Regions from separate parts of the Nocardia lasii genome, predicted to be linked through region 3. Evidence: riboswitches for the same ligand, from Rfam matches in the RefSeq annotation. Region 3 holds a riboswitch; each other region holds the start of a gene.
The links. Region 3 has a riboswitch for S-adenosylmethionine ahead of ACFP3H_RS03530 (aminotransferase class V-fold PLP-dependent enzyme). Riboswitches for the same ligand answer to the same signal wherever they lie in the genome.
Positions count from the first base shown of each region.

Region 1 (10,128 bases), on a different contig from region 3:
GACGGCCCCGATCGGTACTTCTAGTCCATGACCACTCTGCTGCACATCAATGCTTCCGCACGTGGCGAACTCAGCCAATCCCGCTCTATCGCAACGACTTTCATCGAAGCGCTCGCGACGAAGGATCACGATCTGACGGTCGACACCCTCGACCTGTTCGAGGCGGGCCTACCCGACTTCGGCACGCACGCCGCCGCCGCCAAACTGGCGGTGTTCACCGGCTCCGAGCAGACCCCCGAACAGGTCGCCGCCTGGGAGCGGGCGCGCGCGGTGTTCGACCGGTTCGCCGCCGCCGACCTCTACGTGCTCAACCTGCCGATCTGGAACCACGGGCTGCCCTACATCCTCAAGCAGTACATCGACATCGTCACCCAGCCCGGCTGGGCGTTCGGTTTCGACCCCGAACTCGGCTACAGCGGCCTGCTCGAGGGCAAGCGCGCGGTCACCGTGTTCACCGCGGGCGTGCACCAGCCGGGCGTGCCGATCGAGTTCGGCAGCGACTACGCCACCCCCTACGTGCACGACTGGCTGCGCTTCGTCGGCGTGAAGGACGTCGCGGAACTGCGGCTCGCGCCGACCGTGCTCACCGAGGACCCGCAGGTCGGGTTCGCCGCGGCGCAGGAGCGAGCGCGTGAGCTCGCCGGCGACTACTGAGACGGCGGAGCGGGGGTGGGCGCCGACGGGGAGAACAGTCGCGACGATCTGTGCCGTAGGGATTCTCGTCGTCGGCCAGCTCTACGTGGTGCTGCCGGTGCTCGGCGATCTGGCCGCGGAGTGGGGCACCTCCCGCGCCGCGGCCACCTGGACAACGACTGCGTTCGGGCTCGCCTACGGCGCCGGGTTCCTGGTCACCGGCCCGCTCTCGGACCGGTGGGGTCGTCGCCCGGTGATCGTCGGGGGCCTGGCGGCGACAACCTTGTCCACCCTTGTGGTGATCGCGGCGCCGAGTCTGAGCGCCGGGCTCGCCGCGCGGGTGGTACAGGGCCTGACGGCTTCCTTCTTCGCGCCCGCCGCGTTCGCCTACCTGGCCGAACGCATCGCACCGCGGCGTCGAGTCCTGGCACTGACGTGTCTGACCAGCTCGTTTCTCGGCGCAGGCGTGATCGCGCAGGTGCTGGCCCAGCTCGTCGACGACGCCTTCGGGTGGCGGGCGGTGTTCGTGGCGGGGGCGGTGGCGTTCGCGATCTCGGCGCTGGTGTCGCTCGTGGTACTCGAACCCGGCGCCGATCGGAATGCCTCGGCGGGCTCGGCCTTCACCGCGTTCGCCGCCTTGCTGCGCGTCCCACGATTGGCCCTGCTCTACGCCAGCTGCCTGGCGATCCTCGGCTCCTTCGTCGGGATCTACACCGGCGTGCAACTCGCACCGCCCGACGGCGTCGGCACCAGTAGCGCGGCCCTGCTCGCCCTGCGCGCCAGCGCCATCCCCGCGATGATCGCCATCCCCCTGCTGGCCACCCGCCTCGCCACGATCAACCCCGAACGACGCCTGATCACCGCCCTCACCGTCGCGGGCGCCACCGCCGCGATCGCCGCCGTACCACTCGGCGGAATCTGGGTCGCCACCTGGCTTTTCGTCTTCGTCGCCGCCATCGCGGTAGCCGCCCCCGCCGCCGTCCAAGCCATCGCCACCCACGCGGGCCCCGCCCGAGGCACCGCCACCGCCCTCTACACCTTCACCCTCTTCCTCGGCGCCAGCGCAGGCCCCCAACTAACCAACCTGGTAGCCCACCACGGCTTCCCCACCGTCTCCCTAACCATCGCCACCCTCGCCCTAACCGGCGCCACCCTGGCTTTCGCCTCCACCAAGACCCCCACCCCCTGACCCACCGGGCCGTCACCGCACAGTGGGGCCCGGTTTCCATCGGTTCATCGGCGGTAGGCGGACTTGTTGCCCAGGAACTCGTCGAAGTCGCCCGCGTCCGCCATCTCACTCAGCTTCGACAGTGCGCGAAGGCGTTCCAGGCGGGCGCTCACTTCGCGCAGGGCAGCGTTGACGGTGTCGTTCTCCGACTTCGTCCCGAGTACTTCCGCTGCGGCTGCCAGCGCGTCCACGTCGATCTCGAGGGATGTCCTCAGCATCTTCATGTCCACCTCTGTACACCTGTACGCCGCCGCGTAACGCAGAAAGGCCCCCGCCGGGGAAAGGGGCGGGGGCTGTCTGTTGTCGGGGTTCAGGGGCGGGTGGTGAAGTCTTCGAAGGTGGGGGTGGGGGGTTTGAGTTGGGCGTGGATGTCGCCGCCGAGTCCGAAGTGGCCGATGGCGCCGCCGTAGTTCTGTTGGTAGCTCTGCCAGAGGACTACGACGCTGATGATGCGGTTGGCGTCGGGGGTGGTGGGGGCGGGGAAGGGGTTGGGGAGGGTGGCTCGGTAGGTGGCGGTGCCGTCGGTGGCGGTGGTGAAGACGTTCGGGACACCGAGCGGGCCTGGGCGGGTGGGGGACTCGGGGTCCAGGTCGCGGGAGCGCAGGGACATCACGGTGTAGAGGGAGTCGGGGATCAGGCCGGTGAAGTCGAAGGCGAAATGGGCTGCGCGTTCGTCGTCGCTGAGGGATACCTCCACCGTGCCGCGGGCTTGCAGCCACTGGCCGAGGGTGACCGGTTCGGTGAGTTTGCGGCCGTCCTCGACGCGCAGGTCGGGGATCGGTACCTCGTGGAAGGGGTAGCTGGGGCGGGTCACCTCGGCCGCGTGGGGTAACTGATCGGGGGCGAAGACGATCGGATAGTTGTTGGCGGGCAACGGTAATGGGAGGGTGTGCAGGACCAGCGCGGCGTCTTCGGCCGAAAGTTCTTCCGGCAGTTCACGAACCACCCGGTAGGGCAGATTCGTGCCGAAGGGCGGCAGCGCGGTGTCGGCCGCGACGACGGCACGCCCCCACCGCCTGATCACCGAACCATCGGGACCTTCCTCGTTCAGGAACCCCACCACGATGAAATCGCCTGCGGCATCGACGATCTCACTGGGCGGATAGAGCGGCCCCTGCGTGGTGGGAGTCAGCTCGTACAGACGCTTCACCATACGGACGCCGCCTCTCGATCATCGGCGAACTCGTTGCCGTGGGCATCACCGAGGGCATCGCCCAGATGACGCCAGGCACCGCTCTCGGCGGCCCGCACCAGCGTCGGATCACTGCCGCGATAGGCGGGACGCGCGACCAACCAGAGAAACGGCAGGTCCGTGCCGTGATCGCCGTACCCCCAGGTGTCACGGGCACTGATCTCGTGCGCCCGCAGGTACTCCACCACCGCCTCCCCCTTGGCCGCGCCGATCATCGGCCTGCGCACCTCACCGGTGAGCACGCCGAACTCGTCGACCACCGGCTCGGTGACGATGAGGTCATCGGCCCCGATCGCCGCCCCCACCGGCCCGATCACCGGCGCGAACGATCCGGACAGCAACACCGTGCGCACCCCGGACGCGGCGTGCTCGCGCAGGGCCCGCACCGGCTCGGCGTAGAACGCGGCACCCTCGGCCACGAACCCGTCGAACCAGCGCTGCCCGGCGGCCACCAGCGCGGCGTACTCGACGCCGCGATAGGTCCGGTAGTACTCCCGATTGATCTCCTCGCGCGGTGCGCCCGCCTGCGCCCGCGCCTTGAGATCGTCGGCGACACGGGCGTATTCGCTGCCGTCGTCCCCGTTCTCGGCCAGCCAGAACCGCAGGAACGTGAACATCGACTTCACGGTGATCAGGGTTTCGTCGACGTCGAAGAACGCCACGCCGTGATCGCTCATGCCGACGCCGCCAGGTACGCGGTGACCGCCTTGGCCGCCTTGGCCCGCTCGATCTGGGCGATCCGCTCATTGGGCAGCGCCGCGAACTCGATCCGCGAGCGCGCCACACTCTTGCCGAACTGGCGCACCTCGGTCTCGATCACGAACTCCAACTTGCCCGGATCCTCGACCGAGACCGGCGTGAGCTGGGCGTGCAGGGTCGCCGGGAGCGGGAACAGGAACGAGGTGAACCGCAGGTCGACGTTGTTCCAGACGAGGTAGAAGTGCTCCTGCGGGCTGCGCACCCCGTATTCGAGTTCGAACGCGGCCAGGAACAGCTGGCGCACCGCCTCGATCACCACGATGCCCTGCACGTGCTCGCCGGTCTGATGATCGAGCAGCAGCTCGTTGTCGCTGTCCAGGCGCAGCTCGGCCCGGAAGACGTTCTCGTCGGTGCGCGTCAGATCGGCCAGCAACACATTGGAGTGCTGGTACTTGTGCACGTGGTGGCGACGCGCCGGCTCGGCGACCTCGCCGAGCACCCGCACGCGCGCCTGCGGTGCGTGCACGGCCGCCACGTGCTCGAGGTAGTCGAGATCGTGGCGGGTGAGCCCCTGACCCAGGTGAACGACCAGTTCCGACCCGGTGAAGCGACCGCCGCGCAGCAGCGCGACCAGGCCCGACACGGTGTGTACCCGCTCGTCGGCGGTGATGCCGAGGAACCGGTCGGCCACCACGACGAAGGTGGTCGCCACCGCCTCGGGGGTCTGGGTTGAGTCGAGCTGGACAACAGACATGACAGACCTCCAGGAAAAGACGCTTACGGGGGGATCCCCACCCATCCGGTCGTCACCCGGAGCACCCCGCCGCCGATGGAGGGTTGCCGCCCAGCAAGCCGGGGCTCGAAGCTGGAACTCGTGACCGTGTCCTGAAACTTATTCCGGCGCAATAGTTTTGAAAACCATTCCGACCAGCATGCGAAAAAATCCGACTCCGGGCGGAGGGCGGGCCGGGTCGCGGTGCCTATGCTGTGCGTGACTGTCCGTCACGCATAACCCCGGAGGCAACGTTGCCGAACACCCTCGAAGCCAGCATCGACATCGCCGCATCGCCGGAGAAAGTGTGGGCGGTGCTGTCCGACCTGCGCCGGATGCCCGAACTCAGCCCGACGACGGTGAAGATGATCGCGCTCGGCGGGGTGCGCGACGGCGCGTTCACCGTCAACGTGAACAAGGTCGGCTGGAAGGTCTACCCGACCACCTCGCGGATCGTGCGCTTCGACGCCAACCGCACGCTGGCATTCCGCATGAACGAGAACCGCACCGTGTGGACCTACCTGCTCGAGCCGACCGCCACCGGCACCCGCGTGGTCGAGACCCGCACGGTCGACCCCAAGGGCCTGCCCGGCTGGCTGACGGCGGCGATCAAGGTCGCGATGGGCGGCGAGCAGAAGTTCGAGGCCGACCTGGTCGCGGGCATGGAGGAGACGCTGAACCGGGTCAAGGTCGCCGCGGAGCGCTGACCTTGACCGGAGCCCGTCGGAGCTGATCCGGCGGGCTCTCGTCGTCATGTCAGGTTGTCGCCGTCGAGCGTCTGCGCGCCGCGCGGTTTCCGGAGCGCCGCGAGTTGGTGGGCCGATGGGCGCCGGGGACGTTCGTGGTGTCAGCGGGTTCCAGCGATGAAATCGCCCAGGACGGAGACGAATTCGTCGGGCTGCTCGATCTGCGGGGAGTGACCCGCGTGTTCGACGAGGTGGGTTCGCGCGCCCGCCGCGGCGAAACGGGCCAGGGTTTCGGTGCTGTCGTAGAGGTTGTCGTGGCGGCCGTGGATGGCCAGGACCGGCTGGCGGAGGGCTCGCGCGCGGACGTCGAGCGGCTTCGCGGCGAAGTCGTCGGCGCGGGCGCCCACCGCGTAGGCGAGGCCGGTAGGCAGGGCGGCGCGGAAGTCACGCACGAGCGCGTCGGCCAGGCCCGGCGCCGACTGGTAGCGGAAGCGGGACGCGAAGAAGGAACGGTTCGCCAGCCGGATCACCGGGCCGGGCGTCCACTGCTGGGCCAGCCGCACCGACCACGGGCGCACCACCCATTTCGCGACGGACGGGATACTCGCCGCACCGTAGTCCGGGGCCTGACCGACCACCACGACGCGGGCCACGCGTGGGGAGACCGCAGCCAGTTCCAGGGCGATCTCGGCGCCGAAGGAGTGTCCGACCACCGTCACGTCGGTGAGGTCGAGGTCGTCGAGCAGCGCGGTAAGCGGGACGGTGCGGGCCGCGGCGCTGAAATCGCCGTCGGCGCCCAATTCCCGCGTGTCCACCCGGATCACCCGGTACTCCCCCGCCATCCGCTCGGCGATCCCGGCGAACCAGTCCACCGAACCCGGGATGCCGTGGACGAACACGATCGCGGGCGCGGCGGGATCGCCTTCATCGATGGAGAGCACGTAAACCACCCTAGATCAGGTGGTGTCGACGCCGACAGCGGCGAAGTCAGCCGTTGCCTGCCGCATTACCAACGATTCTTGCGCCGCGCTACCCTCTGCTCGAGCATTCCGCCCGGTCGTGGCAAGGATTCTCGCCCCACACCGGTGGCAATATTCCGCCGGTTCGCTTACGCTTCGCCGCGGATGAATCGCCTCATGGAGGGATTAGTGATCACTCCGAACAGGCCGGAGGACGGTGCCGACAACCGGCACCGGGTGCCGTTGACCCAACTGATACACCTGATGTCGGAGTATCAGCACCTCGGCGCGCATCGAGACACCTTCCTCGCCACCCCCGCCGACGACACCTTCGTGCGCGGCTGCGGCATCGTCGCGGGCTGTATCGCCACCATCGGCGTCATCGTGGGCGCCGTCGGGTCGTGGCAGGGCGGTCTGACCCTGCTCGTCGTGGCCGCCGCGCCCGTGCTGCTCGCGCTGCGACGCGGGGTGATCAACCGGCAGAACCGCGCGGCCCGGATCGACCTGTTCGACCACGGCGTCACCGTCTACCGGTCCGGGCAGCGGGTGGCCGGATTCCGTTGGGACAGCACCGAAGTGCGCCAACACGAGATCCCGTTCCACGACACCGTGCCGGTCACCTACCTGCTGGAACTGTCCGGCCCCGGCGGCGTCGAGGCGACCATCGACGAAGAGGGCTTCGCCCGCGCCCGCGAATGGGCCCGCGCCATCCAATCCGCCGTCACCGCAACCCAACTCCCCGCCGCGGTAGCCGCCATCGACAACGGCGAAACCGTCGCGTTCGGCGACGTCGCCCTGTCCCTGGACGCCCTCACCTACCGCACCGAATCCCTTGCCTGGGAAGACATCCAACTCATCGACGCCCGCAGCGGCCACATCCGCATCAAACTCGCGGGCATGTGGATGTCGCTGGCCCCCGTCAGCACCATCCCCAACTTCTACATCTTCAACGAACTAGCCGAAAGACTCCGCCTCACCCCCGTCGGCTGAGACATCACCCCACGACGAGTCGCTCCGCTCCGAAGTCCGCGATGATCTCCATGCGGCCACCGAGCGCCTCGATGTAGGCGGCGAGAGGAAGCTGTGGAACGACGAAGGCCGGTCCACTCGGAAGTGGACCGGCCTTCGTGGCTTGCGGGAACTGCTGATCAGGGGATCAGAAGTCCATGCCGCCCATGCCACCGGTGGGGTCGCCCGCGGGGGCGGACTTCTCCGGCTTGTCGGCGACGACGGCCTCGGTGGTGAGGAAGAGCGCGGCGATGGAGGCCGCGTTCTGCAGGGCAGAACGGGTCACCTTGACCGGGTCGGCAACGCCGGCGGCCAGCAGGTTCTCGTAGACACCGGTGTCGGCGTTCAGGCCTTCGCCCTCGGGGAGGTTGGAGACCTTCTCGGCCACGACGCCGGGCTCGAGGCCCGCGTTGAAGGCGATCTGCTTGAGCGGAGCCGACAGCGCGACGCGCACGATGTTGACACCGGTCGCCTCGTCGGCGGTCAGGCCGTTGAAGCCGTCGAGCGCGGGCGCGGCCTGCAGCAGCGCGACGCCACCACCGGCGACGATGCCCTCTTCGACGGCGGCCTTGGCGTTACGCACGGCATCTTCGATGCGGTGCTTGCGCTCCTTGAGCTCGACCTCGGTAGCGGCACCGGCCTTGATCACCGCGACGCCACCGGCCAGCTTGGCCAGACGCTCCTGCAGCTTCTCACGGTCGTAATCCGAATCCGAGGACTCGATCTCGGCGCGGATCTGCTGCACGCGGCCCTTGATGGCCTCCGCGTCGCCCGAACCCTCGACGATGGTGGTCTCGTCCTTGGTGATGACGACCTTGCGCGCGGTGCCGAGCAGCTCGAGACCGGCGGTCTCCAGCGACAGGCCGACCTCTTCGCTGATGACCTCGCCACCGGTGAGGATGGCGATATCGGCCAGCTGGGCCTTGCGACGGTCACCGAAGCCGGGCGCCTTGACGGCGACGGACTTGAAGGTGCCACGGATCTTGTTCACGACCAGGGTCGAGAGGGCTTCACCCTCGACGTCCTCGGCGATGATCAGCAGCGGCTTGCCGGCCTGGATGACCTTCTCCAGCAGCGGCAGCAGGTCCTTGACGGTCGAGATCTTCGACGCGACCAGCAGGATGTACGGATCCTCGAGGACCGCTTCCTGACGCTCGGGGTCGGTCACGAAGTAACCGGAGATGTAGCCCTTGTCGAAGCGCATGCCCTCGGTCAGCTCCAGCTGGAGCCCGAAGGTGTTGCTCTCCTCGACGGTGATGACACCTTCCTTGCCGACCTTGTCCATCGCCTCGGCGATGAGCTGGCCGATGGCCGGGTCGCCCGCGGAGATACCAGCGGTAGCAGCGATCTGCTCCTTGGTGTCGATCTCCTTGGCGGTGTCGAGCAGACGAGCGGTGACGGCCTCGACGGCCTTCTCGATGCCGCGCTTGAGGCCGAGGGGGTTCGCGCCGGCCGCGACGTTGCGCAGACCTTCACGCACGAGCGCCTGGGCCAGCACGGTGGCGGTGGTCGTACCGTCGCCGGCGACGTCATCCGTCTTCTTGGCGACTTCCTTGACCAGCTCGGCGCCGATCTTCTCGTACGGGTCCTCGAGGTCGATCTCCTTGGCGATGGACACACCATCGTTGGTGATCGTGGGGGCGCCCCACTTCTTCTCGAGCACGACGTTGCGACCCTTCGGGCCCAGCGTCACCTTGACAGCGTCGGCGAGGGCGTTCAGACCCCGCTCGAGGCCGCGACGGGCCTCTTCGTCGTACGCAATTGTCTTGGCCATTGCGTTGAGATCCTCCACATGTCTATGGCTGACACACGAGACGACCACAGGTTGGATCGCCCCAAAGTACGCTGGCCAGGAGGTGCCCGCGACGGACGACCGAGGGTGTCGATGGAACCCGATCTCACCGTCCCGACCTGGCACTCACAAGTGCAGAGTGCCAAAGCCTTTTTAGCACTCACCGGTGCCGAGTGCAAGGTCGAGACGATGCGATCAGGCCGTGTCGCTACTCGTCGGCGGGGGTCAGAAAAGCAGCCAGCAGCTCGACGAGATCGGTTTCGACCTGGTTCTTGTCGAGCCCGAGTCCGCTGAGCACGCCCGATCCGTTCTCCTGCTCGAGCAGTGCGAGCAGGATGTGCTCGGTGCCGACATAGTTGTGGCCCAGGCGCAGCGCCTCGCGAAAGGTGAGTTCGAGGACCTTCTTGGTGTCACCGTCGAACGGGATGAGCGCGGGGACGGCACCGTCGGCGGCGGGCAGCGAGGCGGTGGCGGCCACGCGCACCGCGTCGAGATCCACCCCGCGCGCGACGATCTCCCTGGCCGCCAACCCCTCGGACTGCCCGATCAGACCGAGGATCAAGTGCCCCAGCGAGATCTGGCCGCTGCCGGACGTGCGCGCCGCCTCCTGCGAGTCGACGACCACCGCCCTGGCCCGATCGGTGAACTTGGCGAAGCCGGCCTGCGGGTCCATCGCGGCGGTGTCGCTGGGCCCCTTCGGCACGAATCGCTTCTGCACGGCCTGCTTGCTGACGCCCATGCTCGCGCCGATATCGGTCCAGGAGGCGCCGGAGCGACGGGCCTGGTCGACGAAGTGGCCGATCAGATGGTCGGCGGTCTCGCCGAGATGACCGGCGGCGACCACGGCGTCGGAGAGTTGGTCGAGGACATTGTCGGGGCGGGCCTTCTTGATGCCGTCGATGAGGTCGTCGAGGCGAATGTTCGGAGTGCTCATGCGTCAACTCTAGGTTGACGTTGCGTGGTCGTCAACGGTTGGTTGACGATCGGTGATGGCACAGCGGGCGATCGTCGTCACGGTGGCGTGCGTGGTCGGCGCCGCGCGACTGCTGTGGCCGCGGCCCGGACTCGACGAACAACCCGGTTCGACACAGCGGCAGTTGGCGTTCGTTCGAGATGCCCTCGACGAAGGGTCCGATACCGCCGCGCAGCAACTGTTTCC
Region 1 is NZ_JBHSQN010000014.1:100,736-110,863, reverse strand. Features, by position in the region: gene ACFP3H_RS21075 (FMN-dependent NADH-azoreductase) at 28-654, shown strand; gene ACFP3H_RS21070 (MFS transporter) at 632-1,822, shown strand; gene ACFP3H_RS21065 (DUF2191 domain-containing protein) at 1,867-2,079, opposite strand; gene ACFP3H_RS21060 (hypothetical protein) at 2,172-3,014, opposite strand; gene ACFP3H_RS21055 (HAD family hydrolase) at 3,008-3,730, opposite strand; gene ACFP3H_RS21050 (AfsA-related hotdog domain-containing protein) at 3,727-4,506, opposite strand; SAM riboswitch class IV at 4,521-4,632, opposite strand; gene ACFP3H_RS21045 (SRPBCC family protein) at 4,779-5,231, shown strand; gene ACFP3H_RS21040 (alpha/beta fold hydrolase) at 5,372-6,151, opposite strand; gene ACFP3H_RS21035 (DUF6585 family protein) at 6,359-7,159, shown strand; gene groL (chaperonin GroEL) at 7,326-8,951, opposite strand; gene ACFP3H_RS21025 (Clp protease N-terminal domain-containing protein) at 9,178-9,903, opposite strand; gene ACFP3H_RS21020 (hypothetical protein) at 9,959-10,128, shown strand, end outside.
Region 1: linked by a shared signal. The riboswitch ahead of ACFP3H_RS21050 (AfsA-related hotdog domain-containing protein) and the one ahead of ACFP3H_RS03530 (aminotransferase class V-fold PLP-dependent enzyme) in region 3 are both predicted to bind S-adenosylmethionine.

Region 2 (10,128 bases), on a different contig from region 3:
ACAACCAGGACGGCTACGTCGGCACGCAGGTGTTCTTCGACGACCTGTCCTTCGGCGAGGTCGGCCAGCTCGGCGGACTGTCGGATCAGACCCAGGGCATGTTCACCCTGGAGTTCCAGCGCAACGGCGACCTGGTGAGCCTCAACGGGCGCGTGGACCTGGAATCGTTGCCGCCGCAGGGCTCGGATGTGCAGTTCTCCGTGGCGTTCCCGGCGCGCGTGGCCAAGACCAACGGCACCCGCGAGACCACCGACAGCGAGAACACCGTGTCGTGGAAGCTGCCCGCGGGCGAGGTGTCGAACCTGCGCGCCGAGGTGAAATACGCCGACCCCAACACCCGTTCGTTCGCGGGCTGGGCGGGCATCGTCGGCGGCATCACCCTGGCCGTGGCGGCGTTGATCGCGGGTCTGGCGTTCCGCGACCGCAATCCGGCTCCGGCGCACGCGCCGCGCGGCGGTTTCTCCCCCTCGGAGATGTGGCGCGAGATCTCCAGCCGCCGCCTTGGTCGCTGAGATGGGTGTGGCCCGCCGCCTGAGCTGGGCGGGCACCGGCCTGGCCGTGCTCGGGGCCGTCACCGCGGCCTACAACCTGGTCACCGTGCGGGCGCTGTCGCGCGGCGTGACCGGCGTGCTCGAACCGGTGACCGTGTGCGTTCCGGCCCGCGACGAAGCCGACCGCCTGCCCGCGCTGATCGCCGACCTGCGCGCCCAGACCGGCGTGCCCCGGCTGCGCGTGCTGATCCTCGACGACGACTCGACCGACGGCACCTACGAGGCCGCCACGGCCGCCGTCGACGACGACCTCCGTTTCACCGTGCTGCGGACCAGCACCACCCCCGATCCCGGCTGGACCGGCAAGGCCGCCGCGTGTGTGCGCCTGGCCGCGCACGCCGACACCCCCGCGCTGGTCTTCGTCGACGCCGATGTGCGCCTTGCACCCCACGCCATCGCGGCGGCGGTCACCGAATTGCGTAGGCGCGGTGCGGGACTGGTGTCGGTGTGGCCCGTCCAGGACGCCGGTTCGCCCGCCGAGCGCCTCATGCAGCCGCTGCTGGCCTGGTCGTGGGCTTCCACCCTGCCGATCGGCCCCGCCAACCGCAGCCTGCGCCCCTCCACCGCCGTGGCCTGCGGCCAGTTCCTCGCCGTCGACGCGCAGGCGTATCGCGCGGCCGGTGGACACACGGCCGTAGCGGCCAGTGCCACAGAGGATCTCGACCTGGCCCGCGCCCTGCGCCGCGCCGGACACCACACCGCCCTGGTCACCGCGGGCTCGGCCGCCCGCACCCGGATGTACACCGACGCGACCCAACTCGCCGACGGCTACACCCGCTGGCTGTGGTCGGCCTACGGCGGCCGCCTCGACACCGGCGCCGCCCTCGGAACCGTTGTCGCCCTGACGTATTGGGTGCCCCCGCTGGCCGCCCTCTTCGGCCGGGGCAGCACCCGCCGCCTCGGCCTGCTCGGCTACGCGGCCGCCGTCACCAGCCGCCTCACCGCCCGCACCATCGAAACCCACCGCGCCCCCACCACTTCCGACCTCGCCTCGGCACTGGCGCACCCCCTGGCCACCGCCCACTACCTCGCCCTCTGGGCCCGCTCCCACCACCGCCACCGCACCGGCCGACTCCGTTGGAAGCAGCGCCCGCTGGTGGGTACACCGTCCGACCACGACACGAGCCGGACCGCGACCCGCTGACCGAGCATCCGGATCAGGGGACGTCGATGATGCCGACGGTCGGGAAGAAGAAGCAGGAGCGGCCCGCGTTGTCGGCGGTGCCGAAGACGGCGGCCAGGACGGTGCCGTGGCCGGTGTCGACCGGGACCGCGCGGACGCCGCCGACGGGGATGGCGGCCAGGAGGAAGTCGCGGATGGCGGCCTCGGCCATCGGGCGGAGTTGGACGGGGACCTCGGGCGGGACCATCGCGGCGACGATGTCGCCGATCGGACCCATCGAGGCCATGCCGCTGCGGCCGTTGCTGATGTTGAGCCAGGCCACCTGCATGCCCGCGGTATTCGTGGCGGCGGTGTCGGGGGCCATGCCGTAGGGCAGGAAGGTGAACAGGGTCTGCCCGGATTTCACGGCGGTGAGGTCGAGACCGGGCAGCGGCAGGGCGGTGGCGGGCCACGGGCCGGGGACCGCGCCCGCGACGGCGGGGACGATGCCGGGTCCGTCGGCGGAGCAGTTCAGCGCGGCGGTGGGATACAGGAACGGCTGGATGCCGAGGGCTTCGAGGGTCTCGACGACGGTCTGGTAGGCGGTGAGCAGGTCACCGGGCCCGGCGGTGGGCGCGACGGCCGGTGTGTCCCTGGTGACCGCGGGCGGTGCCGGGGCGGCCGCGACGGTGGGCGCGCTCAGCAGCAGCGCGGCGGCGCAGGCCGTCAGGGTGATGGAACGACGTGACACGAACACGGCGGACTCCTCATCGACGCAGAGAAGGCCGACGCTACCGCGCGCCACCCGAATTTCGACGCAGGTGAAGTAACCCTCGATTCGGCGCGTCGCAACCTTTCAGCGACCCCGCCGACCAGCCCCGCGCTCCCCCACGACGCACCGACCCGAATCCGCTCGCCCCCACCCGGCCCGCCGCCCCCGGGACACGACTCGACCCACTCTCGTCAGCGTCCCCCTCGCCCGCCCGCGAGTCGCTGACCGCACCGAATCGGGGCAATTGTGCTCCGCCGATCCCCCGCGTCCAACCTCTGGGCTCACGCTGATTTCTACCGTTGCGTGCGGTAGCGCCTATGCCACATGCTGATTCAGCTCGGGCCGCAACCGTCGAGCACAACCATCCAGAGCGACCGAGAGACCTGGCTCGACGACGTCGCAGCAACCCGCCCCGTCCCGGGGTGTGGGTGCTTCCGCCGGGACCGATGGAGGAGATATTCGTGCTGATGTCCTGTCCGGCCTGAGCGCCGCCAGCTCGCGCACCCGCCCTGGCCGGGTGGAGGTCACCGCACCTCGTTCCACTGTTTTCGAAGGACTCCCATGACCGCGTCCGCCGTCACCGGCGCCGACACCGCGCCCGCACCGCCACCGCGCGCGACCGCCGCCGAGAACCTGCCCCGCATCGCCGGTTCCCGGCACCCGTGGCGCTGGGTCGTCGCGGGCATCGCCCTGCTGCTGGTGGCCCAGTTCGCGCACGGCCTGATCACCAATCCGGGGTGGGACTGGGGCACCTTCGCCCAGTACTTCACCGCCAAATCGGTGATGTCGGCGCTGTGGGTGACCATCGAGCTGACCCTGTGGGGTACCGCGCTCGGTTTCGCGCTCGGCACGCTGCTGGCCATCGGGCGGGTCTCCGACAACCCGGTGCTGCGGGTGATCGCCTGGACCTACATCTGGGCGTTCCGGTCGATTCCGCTGATCGTGCAGCTGCTGTTCTGGTTCAACATCGCCTACCTGTATCCCCGCTTGTCCGTGGGTATTCCGTTCGGACCGGCCTTCTTCGACTTCGGCGTCAACGGCGTGATCAGCGGTTTCACCGCCGCGGTGATCGGCCTGGCCCTGCACCAGGCGGCGTATTCGGCCGAACTGATCCGCGCGGGTCTGCTCTCGGTGGACGGCGGCCAACTGGAAGCCGCTGCGGCGCTTGGCATTCCGCGCTGGCGTCAGTTCCGCACGATCGTGTTGCCGCAGGCGATGCGCTCGATCCTGCCCAACGCGGCCAACGAGGTGATCAGCCTGTTCAAGGGCACCTCGATCGTGTCGGTGATGGCGATCGCCGAGCTGTTCTACCAGGTCCAGGTGATCTTCGGTCGCAACGGCCGGGTGGTGCCGCTGCTGATGGTGGCCACGGTCTGGTACATCGTGCTCACCACCGCCCTGTCGATCGCCCAGTACTACATCGAACGCCACTACGCCAAGGGCGCGCAGCGTCAGCTGCCGCCGACACCGTGGCAGCGCGTGCGCACCAAGGTGACCGAGATCGCCGCCGCACCCCGAGGAGCCACCCGATGACCGCAGCGGTGCGTGCCCGCGGAATCCGCAAGTCCTTCCACGGCACCGAGGTGCTGCGCGGGGTCGACCTGGCCGTGCGCGCGGGCGAGGTGGTGGCGCTGATCGGGCCGTCCGGCTCCGGCAAGTCCACCCTGCTACGGGTGCTCAACCATCTGGAGGCCCAGGACGCGGGCACCGTGCACATCGACGGTGAGCTCATCGGCTACCGGCAGCGCGGCGACGTGCTGCGCCCGCTGCCCGATCACGCGGTGCGGACCCAGCGCAGCCGGATCGGTTTCGTGTTCCAGCAGTTCAATCTGTTCCCGCACCTGACCGTGCTCGACAACGTGGTGCTCGCCCCGGTCTCGGCCCAGCGTCGGCCCCGGGCGGAGGTTGTCGCCGAGGCGAAGCAGCTGCTCGCCCGGGTCGGCCTCGCCGATTTCGTCGACGCCTACCCGCGCCGCCTGTCCGGCGGCCAGCAGCAGCGCGTGGCGATCGCGCGGGCGCTGGCCCTGCGCCCGCGACTGATCCTGTTCGACGAGCCCACCTCCGCCCTTGACCCCGAACTCGTCGGCGAGGTGCTCGCGGTGATCCGCGATCTCGCGCACAGCGGCACCGCCCTGGTGATCGTCACCCACGAGATCGGTTTCGCCCGTGAGGTCGCCGACACGGTGGTGTTCCTCGACGAGGGCCGCATCGTCGAACAGGGCCCCGCCGCCACCGTCCTCGACCACCCCGAACATCCACGCACACAGGCTTTCCTGTCGCGCGTGCGCTGAACCCGTTTCCGAACAGCCCTTCCACGAACAGGTTTCGACACTGATGAAGCTCTCCACCCTGATCGGCATCGTCGCGGCGGCAGCCCTGCTGACCACCGGCTGCACCGCCGATCCCGAGGCCGCGAACACGGTCGAGGCAGGCAATGTCACCTTCGATCTCTCGCCCGAGCAGAAGGACCGTGTCCACGTCGCCAAGGTCGACGCGATCGCCGCGCAGGTGCCCCAGGCCATCCGCGACCGGGGCACCCTGGTGGTGACCGGTGCCGCCGGTGCCGCGCCGCCGCTGCGCTTCTACGCCACCGACGACAAGACCGTGGTCGGATCCGAGATCGACTTCGCCACCCTGGTGGCCGATGTCCTCGGGCTGAAACTCGTGACGCAGGTGGCGGATTGGTCGCAGAACTTCGTGCGGGTGGATTCCGGTGAGGTGGACGTGTTCATCTCGAACGTGACCGTCACCGAGGAGCGCAAGGAGAAGTACGACTTCGCGACCTACCGCGAGGACAATGTCGCCCTCGAGGTGCCCAAGGACAGCTCGCTGGTCTACACCGATCGGAAGAGCCTGGCGGGCAAGCGGATCGGGGTCGGTGCCGGCACCAACCAGGAGCAGCTGCTGGTGAAGTGGAACGAGCAGAACGTCGCCGACGGTCTGGCGCCGATCGATATCGCCTACTACCAGCAGACCACCGACTACTACCTGGCGCTGGGCTCGCACCGCATCGACGGCTACATCGGCCCCAACCCGACCGGGGTCTACCACTCGACCACCACCGGCGAGACCAAGATCATCGCCACCTTCTCCGGCGCGGGCGACGGCTTGCAGGGCGAGATCGCGGTGCTCACCAAGAAGGACAACGGCCTGATCGCCGCCGTGCACGCGGCCCTGGCCCACGCCATCGCCGACGGCAGCTACCAGAAGGTGCTCGACCGCTGGGGCCTGGACACCGAGAAGGTCGCCGAGTCGCGGATCAATCCGCCCGGACTGCCGAAGAAGCCCGCCGCATGAAATTTCTCCTGATGACCCTGATCACCAGGGTTCCCGATCCGCACACCGGCGTGGTTCCCGCCACGGCCGACCGGCTGCGCGAGGTGATCGACCAGGCCAGGCGCGCCGAGGAATTCGGGTACGACGGTTTCGCGGTGGGCGAGCGGCACGAGGACCCGTTCCTCTCGGCCGCGCCGCCGGTGGTGCTGAGCCACATCGCGGCGCTCACCTCGCGGATCAGCCTGTTCACCGCGGTCACGACCCTGAGCCTGCTGGATCCGGTGCGCGCCTTCGAGGACTACTCCACGCTGGACAATCTGTCCGGCGGCAGGCTCGAACTGATCATCGGCAAGGGCAACGGCGCCGCCCAGGCCCAGCTCTACCACGTCACCACCGAGGATCAGTGGGACCGCAATCGTGAAGGCTACGAACTGTTCCGGGCACTGTGGGACAGCGACGAGGTGACCTGGTCGGGGCAGTTCCGGCCCTCGCTCACCGCCGCCAAGGCGCTGCCGCGCCCGCTGCAACCGAAGGTGCGGATCTGGCACGGCAGCGCCACCAGCACCCAGTCGGTGGAACTGGCCGCGCGCCACGGTGATCCGGTGTTCTCGGCCAATGTCACCAACCCGATCGAGCCGTACGCCGAACTGATCCGCCACTACCGCGAACGCTGGGCGCACTATGGGCACAACCCCGCCGACGCCCTGGTCGGCGCGGGCACCGCGGGTTTCCATGTGGCGCGCACCTCGCAGGAGGCGGTCGAGGTCTTCCGCCCGATCTACACCGCGCGGTTGGCCCTGCAACGCACGATCGGCAATCCGATCGTGTTCGAGACGCTCGAGGACTTCATCGCCCGCTCCTCGGCGCTGATCGGGTCACCGGAGCAGGTGATCGACAAGGTCGGGCGCTATCACGAGCAGTTCGGCCACGAGGTGATCCACCTGTCCGCCGAGCGTGACGGCCGCACCGAGGCCGACCACCTGGGCAGTCTCGAACTGTTCCAGGCGCAGGTGGCGCCGGAGTTGCGCCGCCGTTTTCCGAGCCGTCCCCTGGCCGCCGGCCGTGAGTTCTCTGGAGTGACTTCGTGATTCGACATCGCCTCGCCGCGTTCGCCGGTGTGCTGGCCGCCGCCACCACGGTGGTCGCCTGTGGCGGCGACACCGGCAGCTCGGGCGGCCAGGCCGGTCCGCCGCAGCCCGGCGGCACCCTGCGCTACGGCCTGTCCGGCGCCCCGACCTGCTCGGACCCGGCCCAGTCGGGCACCAACCAGACCATCTACGTGGCCCGCCAGATCGTCGACTCGCTGACCGATCAGGACCCGGAGACCGGCGAGATCACCCCGTGGCTGGCCAAGAGCTGGGAGATCAGCCCGGACGCGAAGGTGTTCACGTTCACCCTCGCCGACGGCGTGACCTTCAGTGACGGCACCCCGCTCACCGCCGATTCGGTGCGCGACACCTTCGACGCGGTGGTCAAGCTCGGCGCGGCCAAGGCGCCGCTGGGTGCGAGCTACCTCACCAACTACGTCGCCACCACCGCGGTCGACAAGCTCACCGCCCGTGTCGAATTCAGCGCGCCGAACGCCCAGTTCCTGCAGGCGTCCTCGACTACGCAGCTCGGCATCCTGGCCGCGTCGACCAATGCCGCGCCCGCCGAGGCCCGCTGCGCCGGTGACAATATCGGCAGCGGCCCGTTCACCTACGCCGCCTACAAGCAGGACACCTCGGTGACGCTGGCCAAGCGCGCCGGATACAGCTGGGGCTCCGCGGTTTTCGGGCATCAGGGTGAGGCGTACCTGGACCGGATCGAGTTCACCGTGGTGCCCGAGTCGGGCGTGCGCACCGGCAGCCTGGCCTCGGGTCAGCTCGACGCGATCAGTGACGCGCTGCCCCAGGACGCCCCGCAGATCGAGGCGACCGGCGGTCGGATCCTGTCCACGTCGAACCCCGGACTGCCGTTCGGCTTGCAGCCCAACGTGACTCGCGGTCCACTGCGCGATCCGGCGGTGCGCCAGGCGTTGCTCCCGGCGCTCGACCGCAAGCAGCTCGTCGACACGGTGCTGGGCCCGGACTTCAAGACGGCCACCTCCACCTTGGCGGCGGCGACCCCGGCCTACCTGGATCAGTCCGCGCGACTCGCCTACGACCCGGACCGGGCGAAGTCGATCCTCGACCAGGCGGGCTGGACCGTCGGCTCCGACGGCATCCGCGCCAAAAACGGTGAGCGCCTGAGTTTCTCGGTGACGTTCAGCCAGGTGTTCGCGGGCAACCAGGCCATTCTCGAGCTGGTGCAGCAGCAGCTGCGGCAGGTCGGTGTGGATCTGAGGCTGGATCTGGTGTCCACCCCGGAGGCCATCGCCCGGCAGGCGTCGAAGGATTTCGACGCCACCTACGGCAACTCCACGCGCGCCGACGGCGATATCCTGCGCACCTCGTTCTCGCTGACCGGGCGCAATCTCAATGTGCGCGGCCCGATCCCGGAGCTCGACCAGACCCTCGACAAGCAGTTGGCCGCCGGTGATCCCGCCGAGCGCACGGCCCTGCTCGAGTCGGCGCAGCGTCAGATCCTCGACAACGGGCTCTACGTGCCGACCATCGAGCTGTCGCAGGCGATCGGCGCGGCCGCGCACACCCAGGACCTGAAGTTCGAGGCCTCGGCCCGACTCCAGTTCTTCGACACCTGGCTGAGCGGGCACTGAGATGCGCGGGTCGACGGGTGGCAGCACCGCACGGTATCTGGGTTCGCGTGTGCTGCAGGCGGTCTGGGTGCTGTGGGCGGCGTTCACGATCTCGTTCGTTGTGCTGTACCTGCTGCCCGCCGACCCGGTCTCGATGGCGGCCGACAGTGTCGGCAGCGGCGTCCCGGTCGACCAGGCCGCCATCGCCGAACTCCAAGCGCGCTACGGGCTCGACAAGCCGCTGTGGGAGCAGTACGTGACCGCGCTCGGCAACGCCGTCACCGGTGACCTGGGTCGGTCCATCAACACCGGCCAACCCGTCACCGCGGCGCTGGCCGACGCGCTGCCGCCCACGCTCGCCCTCGCCTCGCTGGCCGCGCTGTTCGCGATCATCGGCGGCACCGCGCTGGCCTTCGCCGCCACCTACGTGCGCCGCCCCTGGCTGCGCGACGCCCTGCGCGCCCTGCCACCGCTGGGCGTCTCGGTGCCGACCTTCTGGGTGGGATTGCTCCTGCTGCAAGTGTTCTCGTTCCGCCTGCACTGGTTCCCGGCCTTCGGCGGCACCGGACTGCACGGCACCCTGCTGCCCGCCCTGACCCTGGCCCTGCCGATCGGTGCGGTGCTGGCCCAGGTGCTGGCCGCCGGACTCGAGCAGACCTGGCGGCAGCCGTTCGCCGAGGTGGCCCTGGCCAAGGGGGCGTCGCGGTGGTGGGTGCAGCGCCGCCACATCGCACGGCTGGCGAGCGTGCCGGCCTTCACCGTGGCCGGGGTGCTGGTCGGCAACATGCTGGCCGGGTCGGTGGTGGTGGAGTCGGTGTTCGCCCGCGCGGGCGTGGGGCGGCTGACCCAGACCTCGGTGCTCAACCAGGACATTCCCGTGGTGCAGGGGGTGGTGTTGCTATCGGCGCTGATCTTCGTCGCGGTGAATCTGGCCGTCGATCTGCTGTATCCGCTGCTGGATCCGCGCATCACGGGTACCCGCGCGGCGCGGCGACCGGTCCCGGTCACCACCGCCGACACCGCGTCCGCGTCCGAGTCCGAAAGGAGTGATCGTGGTCAACATCCTCGTGCGGCGTGAGCAGCCCGCCGTTGTCGTCGCCGAATCCTCCCGTCTCGCCGGGGTTCTCGGGTGGGTGCGGGGTCATCTCGGGCTCGTCGTGTCCGCGGTGGTGCTCGCGATCGCCGTCGGCTGGGCGCTGGCCCCGTCGCTGTTCGCCTCCGGTGACCCGCTGACCGGTGTGCCCGCCGAGAAGTTCCAAGGCCCCAGTGCCGCACACTGGTTCGGCACCGACAACCTCGGCCGCGACCTCTACACCCGCATGGTGCACGGCGCGGGCCTCTCGCTCACCGCCACCCTCACCGCCGTCGGCATCGCGCTGGTGGCGGGGTCGCTGCTCGGGCTGCTGTCCGGCGCGGCGGGCGGCATCGTCGACACCGCGATCATGCGGGTGATCGATGTGCTGCTGTCGATCCCGTCGCTGCTGCTGGCCCTGGCCCTGGTCACCGCGCTCGGCTTCGGTACCCGCAATGTGGCGATCGCCGTGGGTATTTCGTTGATCGCGAACTTCGCCAGGGTGATGCGCTCGGAAGTACTCCGGGTGCGCCACGCGCCCTATGTGGAGGCCGCGCACGCCTCGGGGGTGCGCTGGTACGCCGTGCTCGCCCGCCACGTGCTGCCCAATGCGTTCGGGCCGGTGTTGGCCCTGGCCGCGGTCGAGTTCGGGATGGCGGTGCTGGCGGTGTCCTCGCT
Region 2 is NZ_JBHSQN010000008.1:87,294-97,421, forward strand. Features, by position in the region: gene ACFP3H_RS13030 (DUF3153 domain-containing protein) at 1-512, shown strand, start outside; gene ACFP3H_RS13035 (glycosyltransferase family 2 protein) at 514-1,695, shown strand; gene ACFP3H_RS13040 (hypothetical protein) at 1,709-2,410, opposite strand; SAM riboswitch class I at 2,784-2,878, shown strand; gene ACFP3H_RS13045 (amino acid ABC transporter permease) at 2,987-3,958, shown strand; gene ACFP3H_RS13050 (amino acid ABC transporter ATP-binding protein) at 3,955-4,716, shown strand; gene ACFP3H_RS13055 (transporter substrate-binding domain-containing protein) at 4,760-5,722, shown strand; gene ACFP3H_RS13060 (LLM class flavin-dependent oxidoreductase) at 5,719-6,789, shown strand; gene ACFP3H_RS13065 (ABC transporter substrate-binding protein) at 6,786-8,399, shown strand; gene ACFP3H_RS13070 (ABC transporter permease) at 8,401-9,456, shown strand; gene ACFP3H_RS13075 (ABC transporter permease) at 9,431-10,128, shown strand, end outside.
Region 2: linked by a shared signal. The riboswitch ahead of ACFP3H_RS13045 (amino acid ABC transporter permease) and the one ahead of ACFP3H_RS03530 (aminotransferase class V-fold PLP-dependent enzyme) in region 3 are both predicted to bind S-adenosylmethionine.

Region 3 (10,128 bases):
GTGGGGTTCCAGTAGCCGTTGGTGGGGGCGTAGGTCCAGGTGGGGCCGGTGGTGACGAGGGTGGTGATCGCGGCGACGAGGCGGTCCACGTCGGCGGCGGTGGTGCCGAGGCCGATGCTGGCGCGCAGGGCGGCGTCGAGGCCGAGGCTCGCGAGCAGGGGGTGGGCGCAGAAGCGGCCGTCGCGCACGCCGATGGCGTGTTCGGCGGAGAGGTAGGCGGCGACCTGGCCGGGGGCGTAATCGGCGACGGTGAAGGCGACGATGCCCACACAGTCGGGGCTGTCGGACCAGATGGTGACCAGGTCGACGCCGGGGATGGCGGACAGGCCGTCACGCAGGCGGTCGGCCAGGAAGCGTTCGTGCGCAACGAGTTCAGTGGAGTCGATGGCGGCGAGGGCGTCGCAGGCGGCGGCAATAGCGGCCGCGCCCAACACATTCGGCGAACCGCCCTCGTGCCGCTGCGGCGCGCACGCCCATTCCACTTCGCGCACACCGACATTGCGCACCGCGCCACCCCCGGCCAGGTACGGATCGGCCGCGTCGAGCCAGTCACGTCGACCCACCAGCACCCCCGACCCGAACGGCGCGTACAGCTTGTGCCCGGAGAAGGCGAGGTAGTCGATCCCGCTCTCCCGCAGCGAGATCCGACGATGCGGCGCCAACTGCGCGGCATCGACGAGGATCCGCGCACCACACAGGTGGGCGATATTCGCGAGTCGCTCGAGCGGCAGCACCTCACCGGTCACATTCGACGCCCCGGTCACCGCGAGCAACGCGGCGGGCCTGCTGCACAGTTCGGCGACCACCCGCTGCACCGTCTCCTCGACGGTGGCCCCGGCCCGCACCACCCGGCGGCCGTGCTTGGTCCACGGCAGGAAGTTCGCGTGGTGTTCGATGTCGAGCACCACGGTCTCCCCCGGCACACACCCGGCCAGCAGGTTCAGCGAATCGGTGGTGTTGCGGGTGAACACGACCACCTGGTCGTCGGCGGCGTCGAGGAACCGGGCGACCGAACCGCGCGAGGCCTCGTAGCACTCGGTCGAGATCCGCGAGGCGTAGCCGGCGCCGCGGTGCACGCTGGCGTAGTACGGCAGCAGCTGCGCGATCCGGTCGGTGACCTGGGTCAGCGCCGGCGCACTGGCCGCGTAGTCGAAGTTGGCGTAGGTGCTCGTCCCGCCCTGGACCAGCGGAACCCGCAGGTCAGCCCCGGAAACGGTGGCGATGGCACAGGTGGGGTCGATTACAGCAGTCATGACGAAATCCCGTCGGCTCAGGGACCCGCTCCACAAGAAGTTGGCCCGCGCTTGCCGCGTCCGTTCTCGGACGTCAGCCAGGTCGTCACCCGGAGCACCCCACCGCGGAGGAGGGTTGCCGACCAGCAAGCCGGGGCTGAACACTGGTACTCGTGACCTGAACCGAGACTGACAGACGACCGCCCGACCTGTCAACCACCCCGCCGCAACACGCCCGGACCCGGTCACCTCGACACGCCCGCTGCGTACGCTGGGCGCGTGCACGTCGAGATCGAGCAGATCATCCGCGAGTTCCCTGGGACGACCGACTTCCGCAGCGCCAATGAGCGCATCGAAAAACGCGTCGCGGCAGGCGATTTCGAGTTCGCGGTAGCACTGTCCAGAGCCGCTACCGCCGCCTACGGCGCCCACAATTGGATCGTCGGAAACTGCCTGAGCACAGTGCTGCACGCCTCGGCGCCGGAGCGGGTCGCGGCGGCCCTCCGGATACTGGCGGCGACACAACCGAAGCAGGTTCGGGTGCGAGGAATCGCGGCGAGACTGGCGGGCGCCCTCGACCCGGACGACGCGATCGCGGCCTTCGGCCAGGCCGGGCTGATCGGACCGATGGCGGACGAGCTGCGCACCTGCCTCCTGCACGAACTCGTCCTACGCGACATCGCTGTGGCCGAGCACGAGGTGCTCGCGCGGTGGGCGACCTCGGCGCACTGGTCGGGCCACCCGCTGCGCGCCCTGCCCCTCGAACGCGCACCGTTCGAGCGTGACCTCGCACTCCGCCGATTCACCAAGGGCGGTTCCAGTGTCGGCCTACCGTTCAGCGCCGACACCACCCGCGCCCTGAGCAGGCACACCCGCCTAGCACTACCCACCGCGAAGGAGCGCGCGGCCGACCCGCAGCTCGAGCACGCCGTCGCGAACTGGCAGCGAGAATCCAACGGCCGCATCGAAGCTCGGACCTTCGCACTCAGGTTTCTCCCCGACCCGACGACCACGGCGGCGCTGCTGGACACCCTGCCGCTGGAGTGCCTGCGCGCCCGGCACCCGTCGGCGACCGAACTCGTCGTCATCCCGGCGACGCCCGCGCGGGTGTGGTCTCTGCTCTTCGCCGCCGCCGCCAATGGCGGTGCCTACAATTCCGGCCCCGGTGCCGCCTACGGCCGCTTGCACGCCTGGCGCTCGCTCGGCGCACTCTGCGGCGCCACCGAGTTCGACACGATCGACTCCATCTCACGCCTCGCCGAGGACTGTCACTGGTTCACCTTCGAGGCCGACACCACCTGGTTCGAGCGCGTCGCCTGGGACATCGGCGTCGTCGCGCTCACGCCCGAACCCGCCTTGTCGGTCCTCGCCGCCACGGACACCGACTGAGCTGCCACGGGGCCCGCTCAACCATCTATACCCCCCATGATGGACACCCAAGATGATTGAGTGTCTCCACTATTTGCTAGAGTTCCCCCTCATGTCCACGAACACGAACTCCGTGCGCGGCCTGCCCCGGTACCCGGTGTACGCGCTCGGGCGGCTCACCAAGGCGCTGCATGCCGAGATCGACGTGCCGTTGCGTGATCACTGGGCGCTCACCTTCATCGCGGAGAATGCCGATCTGACGCAGAAGAAGGTGGGCGATTCGCTCGGGATCGACCGGAGTGAGGTCGTGCGGTTGATCGACGCGCTCGAGCGGGCGGGGCTGGTGGAGCGCACCAGGGACGGCAAGGACCGTCGCAAATACCGGTTGCGGATCACCGAGGCGGGGCGCAAGCAGTGCAAGCGCACGGACAAGGTGATCGCCGAGGCGACCGCGCGGGTGCTCGATCGGCTCGACGAAGACGAACAGCGCACGCTGCATCGGCTCGCTGTCGCCGCGCTGGGCACCTCGCCCGAATCGCCGGTGTGAACAGCGGCGACGCACGCGAGCGCCTGCCGCGTCGCGCCACTGTCTCCGAGTACCGTTGGGACCTGGTCACCATCTTGTTTGCCCTCCGGTAACCCGGCCGTGAAACAACAGACGAAACTGATGGGGGTCAACCGATGAGAGGTGGACTGAGCACGATGCTCGAGCCACACACCGAGGCGTCCGCTGCCCTGCGCGACCCGCTGTTGCGGGCCGATCTCGCCGCCGAGCCGCGCACGCTGGTCGACATCCTGACCAGCACCGCCCTGGCACATCCCGACGCGCCCGCGATCGACGACGGCACCGTGGTGCTGAGCTACATGGACCTGATCGCCGCGATCGAGGCCAGGATGGCCGAACTCACCGAGGCGGGCGTGCGTCCGGGCGACCGGGTGGGCGTGCGGATGCCGTCGGGCACCGCCGCGCTCTACGTGACGATCCTGGCCGTGCTGTACTGCGGCGCCGCCTACGTCCCCGTCGACGCCGACGACCCGGAGGAGCGCGCCAAGCTCGTCTTCGGCGAGGCCAGGGTGAGCGCGATCGCGACCGCCGAGGGCATCGAGTCGGCCACCATCACCCCGGACACCCACGACTGGAACACCCTGCCCACCCCGGCCGACGACGCGTGGATCATCTTCACCTCCGGCTCCACCGGAACCCCGAAAGGTGTTGCGGTCACCCACCGTAACGCCGCCGCGTTCGTCGACGCCGAGGCCCGCCTGTTCCTCCAGCGCGCCCCGATCGGCCCCGGCGACCGCGTGCTCGCCGGCCTGTCGGTGGCCTTCGACGCCTCCTGCGAGGAGATGTGGCTGGCCTGGCGCAACGGCGCCTGCCTGGTCCCCGCCCCCCGCGACCTGGTGCGCACCGGCGCCGACCTCGGCCCGTGGCTGATGCGCCGCGAGATCAGCATCGTCTCCACCGTGCCCACGCTGGCCGCGACCTGGCCCGCCGAAGCGCTGGAATCGGTGCGGCTGTTGATCTTCGGCGGTGAGGCGGTACCCCCGGAGCTGGCCGAGCGACTGATCGGCGGCGCCGACCGCGAGGTGTGGAACACCTACGGCCCCACCGAGGCGACCGTCGTCGCGTGCGCCGCGCTACTCACCGGCGAGATGCCCATTCGCATCGGATTGCCGTTGGACGGTTGGGATCTCGCGGTCGTCGACGCGCAGGGCAACCCGGTGGCCGAGGGCGAAACCGGCGAACTCGTGATCGGCGGCGTCGGCCTGGCCCGCTACCTCGATCCGGTCAAGGACGCCGAGAAGTACGCGCCGCTGCCCTCGCTCGGCTGGGAAAGGGCTTATCGCAGTGGCGATCTGGTGCGCAACGACTACCAGGGCCTGATCTTCCTCGGCCGCGCCGACGACCAGATCAAGATCGGCGGCCGCCGCATCGAACTCGGCGAGCTCGACAACGCGCTGCAACACCTGCCGGGCGTCAGCGGCGCCGCCGCAGCGATCCGAACCACCAAGGCGGGCAACAAGATCCTGGTCGGCTACCTCACCGGCGCCGGACCCGACTTCGACGTGAAGAAGGCCAGAAAGATTCTGGCCGAACAACTTCCGGCCCCGCTGGTCCCCCGCCTCGCGGTGGTCGCCGACCTGCCCACCCGCACCTCGGGCAAGGTCGACCGCGACGCGCTGCCGTGGCCGCTCCCGTCGGCCGACGAACCCGCCGACACCGGCCTGTCCGGCACCGCGGCCTGGGTCGCGGGCCTGTGGGACGCCATCCTCGGCGCCGAAGCCACCGACCTCGACGCGGAATTCTTCGATCTGGGCGGCGGATCCCTGTCGGCCGCCCAGCTCGTCGGCGCACTGCGCGAGCGCTACCCGCACGTCACCGTCGCCGACCTCTACGACCACCCCCGCCTCGGTTCCCTCGTCCAACTCCTCGACGGCAGCGCCCCGGTCGCCGCGGTCGACATCCGCGAGGTGAAACCCACCCCGCTGCGCGCCCAGATCACCCAGGTCCTGGCCACGATCCCGCTGACCACCCTCACCGGGTTGCAGTGGGTCACCTGGCTGACGGTGGTCTCGGGCATCGCGGGCTGGTCGGGCTCGCTGCCGTGGCTGCCGCGCCTGTCGTGGTGGTGGATCCTGCTGGCGTTCGTGCTGTTCATCTCGCCGATCGGCCGGATGGCGATCTGTGTGGCGGGCGCGCGCATCCTGCTCGCCGGGTTGCGTCCCGGGTCCTATCCGCGCGGCTCGGCGGTGCACCTGCGGCTGTGGGCCGCCGTGCGCATGTCCGAGGCCAGCGGTGCCGAAAGCCTTTCCGGCGCACCGCTGATGGTGCCGTTCGCCCGCGCGCTCGGCGCCAAGATCGGCAAGGGCGTCGACCTGCACAGCCTGCCCCCGGTGACCGGCATGCTCGAACTCGGTGACGGCGCCAGCGTCGAACCCGAGGTGGATCTGTCGGGTTACTGGGTCGACGGCGACATCGTGCACATCGGCGCCATCACCATCGGCGACGGCGCGGTGATCGGCGCCCGCTCGACCCTGTTGCCCGGCACCAAGATCGGCAAGAAGGCCGAGATCGCGGCCGGTTCGGCGGTCTCGGGCAAGGTCAAGGGCGAACAGGAATGGGCGGGCTCGCCTGCCGCGAAGACCGGCAAGGCCCCGCGCCGCTGGCCCGACCACTCCCCCGAACGCGCCCGGCACTGGCTGCTGGTGTTCGGCCTGTCGTCGATGGTGTTGGCCGCGATGCCGGTGTTCGGCCTCGCCGTGGGCGGCACCTTCATCGCCTGGTGGGTCCGTGAGGAGACCACCATCGGCGCCGCCGCGCTGCGCGGTTTCGCCATCCTGCCCGTGGCCACCCTGCTCAGTCTCGGCGTCTACGCGGCGGCCACGGTGATCGCGGTGCGCCTGCTCGGCATCGGCCTGCGCGAGGGCTACCACCCCGTGCGCAGCCGCACCGGTTGGCAGGTCTGGGCCACCGAACGCCTGCTCGACTCGGCCCGCACGTTCCTGTTCCCGCTCTACGCCAGCCTGCTCACCCCGGTCTGGTTGCGGCTGCTCGGCGCGAAGATCGGCAAGAACGTCGAGGCGTCGACGGTGCTGATGCTGCCCAAGTTCACCGTGATCTCCGACGGCGCGTTCCTGGCCGACGACACCATGATCGGCAGTTACGAACTCGGCGGCGGTTGGTTGCGCATCGGCGAGTCCAAGGTGGGAAAGCGTGCGTTCCTGGGCAATTCGGGGATGACCGCGCCCGGCCGTCGGGTGCCGAAGAACGGTCTGGTCGCGGTGCTCTCGGCCGCGCCGAACAAGGCCAAGGCGGGTTCGTCGTGGCTGGGCAGCCCGCCGGTGCGGTTGCGTCGCGCGGCCGACACCAGCGACACCTCACGGACTTTCGATCCGCCGCTGCGGTTGAAGCTCGCGCGCGCTTTCGTCGAGACCTGCCGCCTGATCCCGGTGATGGTGACCTTCGCCATCGGCCTGGGCGTGCTGCTCGTGCTCGCGCTGATCGCCCAGCACACCGACTACCTGGTGGCCGCGCTGGTCTCCGGACTGGTGCTGATGGCGGCGGGCGCGCTCGCGGGCGCCATCGCGGTGGCCGCGAAGTGGTTGATAGTAGGGCGAATTCGCGCGGTCGAGTATCCGCTGTGGAGTTCGTTCGTGTGGCGCAACGAGGTCTCCGACGCCTTCGTCGAAACCGTCGCCGCGCCCTGGTTCGCCCGCGCCGCCACGGGTACGCCGGTGATGAATCTGTGGCTTCGCGGACTCGGTGCCAAGATCGGCCGCGGGGTATGGTGCGAGTCCTACTGGCTACCGGAGGCGGACCTGGTGACACTCGGTGACGGCGCGACCGTGGAACGCGGCTGTGTGGTGCAGACGCACCTGTTCCACGACCGCATCATGTCCATGGACACGGTCACCCTCGACGCGGGCGCCACCCTCGGCCCGCACTGCGTCGCGCTGCCCGCCGCCCACATCGGCGCGGGCGCCACCATCGGACCGGCCTCGCTGGTCATGCGCGGTGACGTGGTGCCCCCGTCGACCCGCTGGTGGGGCAATCCCATCGCACCGTGGACCGCGCCGAGGGAGTCCCGGCCGCGCGGAGCCGCCTGATGCCGAACAAGTTCTACCAGGACCCCATCGACACCTACCTGCCGCAGAACGGCAATCGCGGCTACCGGGTGTCGCGCTACGAGCTGGAACTGGGCTACAAACCGGCCAGCAACCGGCTGGCCGGACGCGCGGTGATCATCGCGGTGACCACCGCGGCGCAGCCCCGCTTCACCCTCGACCTGTCGCAGGCGCTGACGGTGTCGAAGGTGCTGGTCAACGGTTCCAAGGCGGTGAAGTTCACCCATCAGCAGGGCAAGCTCGCGCTGACCCCGCAGCAGAAGATCCCCGCCGGTGGTGTTCTCGAGATCACCATCCACTACGCGGGCACCCCCAAACCCGTGCGCGGGCCGTGGGGCGAGGTCGGCTGGGAGGAACTCACCGAGGGTGCCCTGGTGGCGAGCCAGCCCAACGGCGCCGCCTCCTGGTTCCCGTGCGACGACCACCCGAGTTCCAAAGCGTCCTACCGCATTTCGATCACCACCGACAGTCCCTTCTACGCCCTGGCCAACGGCGTGCTGATCAGCAAGCAGCCCAAGGCCAGCCAGACCACCTGGGTCTATGAGATGGCCGAGCCGATGGCGACCTACCTGGCGACGATCCAGATCGGCAACTACCGCCGCTACCGGGTCGGCGCGGCGGGCGAACCGGTGCCGATGCACGCGGTGATCCCGCCCCGGCTGCGCACCGCCTTCGACCATGATTTCGCGCGTCAACCGCAGATGATGGCGCTGTTCACCGACAAGTTCGGCCCGTATCCGTTCGACGCCTACACCGTCGTGGTCACCGACGACGACCTCGACATCCCGATCGAAGCCCAGGGCATCTCGATCTTCGGCGCCAACCACTGCGACGGCAAGCGCGGCGCGGAACGCCTGGTGGCCCACGAACTCGCGCACCAGTGGTTCGGCAACAGCCTCACCTTGAAGCAGTGGCGCGACATCTGGCTGCACGAGGGATTCGCCTGTTACGCCGAATGGATCTGGTCGGAAGCCTCCGGCGGTGCGACCGCGGACCAGCTCGCCAGGGCGGCGCGCGCGAATCTGGCCCGCCAACCCCAGGACATCGTGGTCGGCGATCCCGGCCCCAAGCACATGTTCGACGACCGCGTCTACAAGCGCGGCGCGCTCACCCTGCACGCGCTGCGGCTGGAACTGCGCGACCACCTGTTCTTCGAACTCATCCGCGAATGGACCGCCCGCTACCGGCACTCCTCGGTCACCACCGAGGAATTCGTGGATCTGGCCGGGCACTACAGCGTGACGCCGTTGCGCGGCCTGTTCGCGATCTGGCTCGGCACCAAACCGCTGCCGCAGCTGCCCCCGCTCGGCGGGCAGGCCGCTACACGGGCGTGAACCAGCTGCCCCACGGGGTGTTGCGCAGCACGGTGTAGACGGCGAGCAGCCCGAAGAACGACCACACGACCGGGGCGGGCAGGCTCGGCAGGCGCCAGGATTGTCCGCGCCGGGCCCGCACGATCCAGTCGATCACGAACACCGCGAACGCGAGGACCAGGGGCACGACCAGCACATTGCTGTGCAGGGAGTCCAGGACGCGGCCGTCGGTGAGGTTGTGCACCGCGCGCATGCCGCCGCAGCCGGGGCAGTAGACCCCGAGCAGCGCGTAGGACGGGCACAGACCGTAGGAGCCCTCGACGTGCGGATCGCGCAAGTGCAGCAAGGCCAGGGCGCCGATGCCGATACCCGCGGCGACCAGCGGCGGGGCCAGGCGCTGCCACGTCGGCGGCGTCGGTTTGTGCTCGGCGCCGGAAAACTCGGCCGTGACGTGCGTGTTGTCCACTCCACTACGGTAGCCGCGCCGGTAACCGGCCGCCAGCACGAGGCAAGGAGGCCCACATCGTTATCTTCGCCCTGTAATTTTCCGGCGAAATCCGGCGATTTCACAGTGTCAGCAGGGCGAATGACCCACTTCACAACAAGTGGGACACTGCGACCCGCTAACACTAGCTAGCACCCCGGCTCGCACTGTACGGTGGCCTACGACACAAAGGAGTGCCGACATGCTTGCGAAGTCGATGATGACGCTCGCGGCAGCGCGAACAATGGTCTCGCAGTTCGAGACCGGCGCACTGACCGCCCCGTTCCGTACCGGTCTGCGTACCCGCAGTTTCGCCACCGCGAGGCTGAACGCGCCCGCCGCGGCGCACCGGGTCGTCCCGGTGACCACCGCCGACGGCGCCCAGCTCCGGGTCCACGTCTACGGTGCCGATACCGCCCCCACCCTGGTTCTCGTCCACGGCTGGGCGTGCAGCATCGAATACTGGAACCCGCAGATCAGCGCCTTCGCCGGCGAATACCGCGTGGTCAGCTACGACCAGCGCGGCCACGGCGAATCCACCCTCGGCACCGCCGCCCCCAGCGAGCACACCCTCGCCGACGACCTGTCCGCCGTCCTCGACGCCACCCTGCGCGACGGCGAGAAGGCCGTCCTGGCCGGGCACAGCATGGGCGGGCTCACCATCCAGGCCTGGGCCAAGCACCACCCCGAGCAGGTCTCGGCGCGCGCGTCGGCGGTCGTCCTCGCCAACACCGCCAATGCCGCGATCCGCTGGGAAACCGACATGCTGCCGGTGCTCAACAAGCAGCTCACCGTCGGCCAGTACCCGGTCACCGTGCTCGGCGCGCCGGTGCGGATGCCGCAGCCGGTGAGCGAGTCGCTGCTGTTCAGCCCGCTGCCCATCCCCGGCGGCTGGCTCACCCAGCAGATCTTCCGCACCCGCATCCTCACCCCCGAGGCCACCGCCGACGAGGTCGATTTCGCGATGGGCATCATCCGCTCGTGCCGTCCGATCGCGCGTGGTCGCCACGCCGCGGCCATGGCCGACATGGACCTGTCCGAGGGCACCGCCAACCTGACCGTGCCGACCACCGTGATCGCCAGCGCCCGCGATCGCCTCCTCCCC
Region 3 is NZ_JBHSQN010000001.1:752,606-762,733, forward strand. Features, by position in the region: gene ACFP3H_RS03530 (aminotransferase class V-fold PLP-dependent enzyme) at 1-1,253, opposite strand, end outside; SAM riboswitch class IV at 1,296-1,411, opposite strand; gene ACFP3H_RS03535 (DUF6183 family protein) at 1,512-2,621, shown strand; gene ACFP3H_RS03540 (MarR family winged helix-turn-helix transcriptional regulator) at 2,713-3,147, shown strand; gene ACFP3H_RS03545 (Pls/PosA family non-ribosomal peptide synthetase) at 3,303-7,208, shown strand; gene ACFP3H_RS03550 (M1 family metallopeptidase) at 7,208-8,560, shown strand; gene ACFP3H_RS03555 (DUF2752 domain-containing protein) at 8,547-9,005, opposite strand; gene ACFP3H_RS03560 (alpha/beta fold hydrolase) at 9,226-10,128, shown strand, end outside.